DNA from 2 places in the Vibrio sp. HB236076 genome. Region 2 is predicted to be linked to the other one. Evidence: predicted binding sites of a transcription regulator. Region 2 holds the regulator's gene; the other holds the start of a gene.
The links. Region 2 encodes PurR, which represses purine synthesis genes. Its sites were predicted from a motif close to TNANGNAAACGTTTNCNTNA; they were not measured.
Positions count from the first base shown of each region.

Region 1: the regulator PurR is predicted to act here: its motif matches at 1,868-1,887, upstream of AB0763_RS00640 (uracil-xanthine permease family protein).

Region 1 is NZ_CP162601.1:143,725-146,937, forward strand. It holds partial or broken gene envZ (two-component system sensor histidine kinase EnvZ) at 1-185, shown strand, start outside; gene AB0763_RS00640 (uracil-xanthine permease family protein) at 334-1,716, opposite strand; gene recG (ATP-dependent DNA helicase RecG) at 2,319-3,213, opposite strand, start outside.
Region 2 is NZ_CP162601.1:1,333,406-1,336,618, forward strand. It holds gene AB0763_RS05845 (DUF2007 domain-containing protein) at 1-235, opposite strand, end outside; gene AB0763_RS05850 (TfoX/Sxy family DNA transformation protein) at 384-971, opposite strand; cyclic di-GMP riboswitch class I at 1,278-1,377, opposite strand; gene purR (HTH-type transcriptional repressor PurR) at 1,538-2,542, opposite strand; gene elyC (envelope biogenesis factor ElyC) at 2,835-3,213, opposite strand, start outside.

The DNA.
Region 1 (3,213 bases), 1.2 Mb from region 2:
GGATTGCTATCGATCAAATTGGCAGTGTGTTTGAGCCGTTTACCCGAGGTGATGCGGCGAGAGGCAGTGAAGGCACTGGGCTTGGTCTGGCGATTGTAAAAAGAATCGTCAGTCAGCACCAAGGGTCCTTGATTGTGAATAATCGTCCCGATGGTGGACTAAAAGTGCAATTGTGCTTCCCGACTCATGGTAAGAAAAAAGTGCGTTTGAATCTGAAAAAAGCCACACCTGGCGGGCGCCATTACAGCAATAACAATCACAAGTAGCGCAAGTCGAATCGTAAAAAAGCCACTGCTTATCGGCAGTGGCTGTGGTGATCATCGCTTGGCAACGTTAGGGTTGACTCTCGTTTTCTTGAACGCTCTCCGCCGTGGTTTCGGGCAGAATCAAATTGAGTAAAATGGCGGTGAGTCCGCCCGCGGCGACGCCGGAAGAGAGGATGTTTTTCACCATCTCTGGCATAAACTGTAAAATATCGGGTTGTTGAACGACGCCCAGCCCCATCGAAAAAGACAAGGCCATAATCAAAATGGCGCGACGGTCGAGCTCAACGCGCGCGATAATACGAACCCCTGCGGCGGCAATGGTGCCAAACATCACTAATGTTGCACCGCCAAGAACCGGTTCAGGGATCCCTTGTACAAAAGTGGCAACGGAAGGAAACAAACCAAGAATCATTAACATGACGGCGATAAAGTAACCGACATAACGACTCGCGACGCCAGTTAACATGATGATGCCATTGTTTTGGCTAAAGGTTGAGTTGGGAAAGCTGTTGAGTAAAGCCGCCAACGCAGAGTTGATGCCATCGGCCAGCACGCCGCCTTTGATGCGTTTGATGTAAACTGGGCCTTTGACGGGTTCGCCAGAGACTTCTGATGTTGCGGTGATATCGCCAATCGCTTCTAATGCGGTAATAATAAACACCAACACGAGTGGAATAAACAAGCTCGCATCGAAACTGAGCCCAAATTGCATTGGGTGTGGGATAGCAATCCAAGCTTGCTCATTCGGGGTACTGGGTTTGACCATGCCGGTAAAGTAAGCAACCACATAACCCACCACCATGGCGATAACGATTGACGCAACACGCAAGTACGGTTGACGGCTGCGGTTGAGTAAAACAATGATGGCCAATACCAATCCCGCTAAGCCCAAATTCGACAATTGACCAAAGGTGTTGTCCGACATGGCAGCGTACCCACCGCCAATCGAGACTAAGCCGACTTGAATGAGCGTTAAACCAATCAAAGTGACAACAATGCCAGAGACCAATGGAGTAATGATGCGCTGTGCGTAAGACAATACCTGCGACAAGATGACCTCTGCGCTCGAGGCAACCAAAATGGTACCAAAAATCGCGGCCATCATAGTTTCAACATCGGCGCCTCCAGCTTTGAGTGATAATCCTGCGCCGATAATTGGGCCAAGAAAGTTGAAACTGGTGCCTTGAATGGACAGAAGCCCAGAACCGATTGGCCCGAAGCGACGAATTTGGATCAGTGAGCTAAGGCCTGAGGCAAATAAAGACATACTGATAATGGTATTGGTTTGCTGGCTATCCACCCCTAAAGTTTGACAAATAATCAAGGAAGGCGTGATCACAGCAACAAACATGGCCAATAGATGCTGAATGGCGGCAAAAAGTGTTTGCGGCAGAGGCGGGCGGTCATTGAGTTGGAAAATCAGTTCGGAGTTTTTCGTCGGACCAGACATAACTAGATTCCTTGCAAATAAGCGTATTAATAGGTGACACCGATTACTCTGTGGTTGCGGTTATACCAATCTAACTAAATAGCGGGTTAAACACTCGATAACGTCGTTAAGAACATCACGGGTAGAATAACGACGGAGGTTCTTCTCTTTATAAGCCAAGAGGTTGCCTTGTTCTCAAGCGTTTTCCTGCGCACCTATTGACCACAGACTTAACCAGATGGGTATTCATCAGAGCGGATACCCTAAAGCGGGAGCCGTTTGTTCAAAAAGCGTGGTATAACCGTACTATTATTGATAACAAATCATCACTTGGCATAAGAAGGCGCTGATTATAAAGGCTTTCTTTGAGAACGCAAACGGTTGCTATTTAATGCCAATCTAATTAAATAGCAGGTCACCCTGGCGGGCTAAAAAACGCGATAACATCGTTGTGAAAATAACTGGTAGAACAACGACTCACTGTCTTGTCTTTATAAGCAAATAGGTTGCCTTGTTCTCAAGCTTGATTCTGCGCTTTCCTTGACCACAGACTTAATCAGATTGGTATAAGGTGTGCGAATCAGACCCCGTGGGGCACGACGGGTAAACCCATGAGGTCGGCATTAGGCGCGCGAATACACATCCCGATCACCGAGCCAGCGGTCAATAATATCTTTAGCATTGGTTGGGTATTGATCGTGAAGGTGACGAGCAAGGCGCTGTACTTCGGGGATCAAATATTGGTCGCGCATCAAGTCGGCAATTTTAAAGTCGGCAAGGCCTGTTTGTTTGGTGCCAAGCAATTCCCCGGGACCACGAATCTCAAGGTCGCGCTGTGCAATCACAAAGCCATCGTTGCTCTCGCGCAATACCGCCAGGCGTTTTTGTGCCGTTTTAGACAATGGAGAGTGATACAGCAAGACACAATGACTGGCGACAGAGCCACGACCGACGCGACCGCGCAACTGGTGAAGTTGAGCAAGCCCCAAGCGTTCGGGATTTTCGATGATCATTAAGCTGGCATTGGGGACATCGACACCGACTTCAATCACGGTGGTGGCCACTAATAACTGTAATTCGTTTTGTTTAAACGCCTGCATGACTTGTTGCTTTTCCGCGGCTTTCATTCGGCCGTGTACTAAACCTATTTTGAGATCGGGCAAGGCAGCTTGGAGCTCAGTGGCAATATCGGCAGCGGCCTGTGCTTCAAGCACTTCGGATTCGTCGATCAGGGTGCAGACCCAATAGGCTTGTTTGCCTTCGTGTTGGCAGGCGTGACGGACACGCTCAATGATGTCCCCGCGTTTACTGTCTGGAATGGCAACCGTTTGGATCGGGGTTCTCCCGGGGGGCAGTTCATCGATCACTGAGGTTTCTAAATCGGCGTACGCCGTCATGGCCAGCGTGCGAGGAATGGGGGTCGCTGTCATGATTAACTGGTGAGGATAATAACCTTGTTTGGCCCCTTTTTCTCGTAGTTCAAGTCGTTGATGAACGCCAAATCGATGTTGTTCATCA
Region 2 (3,213 bases):
ATGAAGGCTGAGATTGGGTTTGTTCTTCAAGCCAAGTGTCGATGTGATGCTTGGCTTTTTTTTGTTGAGCAGGATTATTAAGCCAAATCATAGGGCCATTTTCGTCATCAAGAGGGATCTCTCCAACAACGGATTGCGTGTGTCGTAAAAAGACTTGGCAGTCAATAGAGTGAGATTGCAAGTAGTGACAAAGTATTTCTATTTCAATTGGGTTAGCTAAACTGATTAATTTCATCTCAATGCTCTTTTTGTTTACTGGTACACATAATTAATAAGTAGCACAGTGTGGTATGAATGTTAACCCAGTCGTGTTGGCAGGAAGAAATAAAAAACGTATTTGCAGTAAAAAGAGCACTCTAATACTGAATTAGAGTGCTTTGGATTTAATTTAAATGAGCCAGTAGCTCTTCACGTCTTGATTGAGGGATGACGCTCCAATGCTTACCTTCTATCGCGCCTTCTAAGGCCCATAAAAGTTCAACAGTGACCTCTTCGTTGAAAGCGCGGATAGCTTTGAAGGCTTCAAGTGAACCGCGTTGTTTTAACGCTTCGACGGACTCGATTCCCGCTCTTTTCAACATTCTCTCGGTGCCAAGACGCAAGTTAGGTAAATCTTTTAAACGATCTACATGTTCGCGCTGTTGATGCACTTTGTCTGCGCGAGCTTGTGTGAGGGCTTCTTGTGCTAACTCAAAGATAGTGTCAGTTGATTGCCATTGTTCATTTTTGACAGCAAAGTACTTTGTTACAACAGGAAAGCCGCGTTTGTGATAAACATAAGGAGACATTCCTTGTTTGGTGAATAATTTGGCTTTTTGTTTATCAGCGCGTATGTGTAACTCGTCTTTTACCACGAGAGCAAACATGATGTCGCCAGAAAAAATACCAAATCCACCAAACATGGACCTTGATTTTATGTTTCCAAGTGGCTCAAATAGTTTCATTGAGTCTTTGAGTATCGGTTTATCCATGATTCTCTATTCTCGGTGTATAAAAATTAATGCCACTCTATACCCAAAGGTAGCAATAGAATCTGCGATTGAACCTCAAGCCATCGGTAACAGGTGCAACAAGAAAGATGATAAAAAGTATATAATTGACAAACTCAATACCATTTATTGTCATTGACTCTCCGTCGCACAATAGAAGACTTAATGAGATATCAAGGCAGAGACAGTTAGTCACCATTCCAATATGGCTTTTGCAGGCGTGAGATTATCGCATGTAAGTAGAAGAAAGATGTCATTGAAACGTAAAGATTTTTCTTGTTACTTAACTTCGGTAACCCCGCTACCTGTCACCTAAACTAAAGAGTAAAGGTGCTTAAGGCCGGAAGCTTTGCGTCCCATTCTTTCAAATGGTTTGCCTTTTTCGTGACACACTAAGAATACGAAATTCTCAACGAGAAGGTTTAGTTCGTGCCACAAAATGTGATACTAGTTCAAGTATAGAATGCGTTGGCGAAAAAGCGAGTTATGGATAAGGTTTTTTATGAATATCCTCTGATTTCATATGGTTAAAATCAGAGGATAAGACGTTAATTGATTTTTTTTACCGATTGACGCGTCACGATCTCTGGGTGCATCTCAAATACGCGACGCTCGTTTTGTTTGTTTTTAATTCTGGCCATCAGAATTTCAAACGCATTTTTACCGACACGGCGTTTGGGTTGGTGAACGGTTGTCAGTGGTGGTGAAAAGTATTCTGCTAATTCGATGTTGTCATAACCGATAACGGAGATATCTTCCGGTACTTTAAGACCATTTTGTTGTAAACGGCTTATAAGCCCAAGTGCCATAGTGTCATTAAAACAGAATACCGCCGTTGGCTTTTCCTTCATGGCAATAATTTTGTCGGCCGCTAGCACCGCGGTATCACATTCAAAATTGCCTTCTAAAATCCAGTTTTCATTGACAGTGAGGTTTGCTTGCGCCATGGCACGCCTAAAACCTACAATGCGCTCTTTACAAGCCAGTTTTTCAAAGTGACCACTTAAACAGGCAATTTGAGTATGCCCATTATCAATGAGGTATTTAGTGGCAAGGTAGCCGCCTTCTTCCGAGTTGTCGATAATTTTGTCAACCTGTGGGTTTTCCGGTCCCCAGTCCATGATCACTTTAGGTATGTCTTTGTGGCGATCTAACATGTCGTTCAATTCATCGGTTAAATCAGAACACATGACTAAAATACCATCAACGCGTTTCTCTGCTAGCATACGGATATAATCGCGTTGTTTTTCGTAAATGCCACCGGTGTTACACAAAATTAAGGTATAACCTTGACGGTAACAATAACTTTCCACACCATCGATGACTTCAGAAAAGAACAGGTTGGTAGATTGAGTGACCAACATACCGATGGTACGAGTTGTGTTGCATTTCAAGCTGCGAGCGACTGCACTTGGCGCATAATTTAACTCATCAACGGCCTTCATGACCTTTTCTTGCGTTCCTTCAGCAACAAAACGTGTTTTATTAATCACGTGGGAAACCGTGGTGGTTGAAACTCCGGCTAAGCGGGCAACGTCTTTAATGGTGGCCATAGGGTATCCTAATTATTATGTGTTAGAGACGCAAAACTGGCGTTTACAGTACGCGTAGGTATGTCAAATACTGCCTTTCAATACTTATTTTGTTTCATAGCAATCGTTTGCTTTGTTTTTTATCGATAATTGGTTTTGTCGATAATCGGTCAAAGCAAGTCACAGTGTATTGAGAGTCATCGAGACAGATAAAGAAAGTAAAACGTCAGTTGAAAAGCGGCAAATTATGATTAAATTTTACCGCTTTGTCTAGTCAGTGCTGATTAAAAAGCACCTTGTTCATAGAATGGTATTATAGCTCAGTTTGGCTGGCTTCGATGGTTTCTTGGTTGTGAGGCAATAAAAATTGACGCAACTGAATCCACCACAAGCCAAGCTGTTCATGCCAAAACAACTCGGTTTGTTCTAAGTAACGGCTACTGGGTAAATATCGAGTCCAAAATTGTTGTGTCTGGCGATTGGCTAAATAGTTTGTTGGTGCGGGTAGCGGAGTTAAACCGGCATTAGTGAACTCTTTCATTGCACGAGGCATATGACTCGCTGATGTGACAAGGACTAATCGCTGAGTACCCACAAATGCCGCGGCTTGTCGAGCTTCTTCCCATGTGTCTTTGGCCGTTTCTAATAATATGATGTCGCTTTTATTTACGCCGAGGGCGAGAGCGACTTTG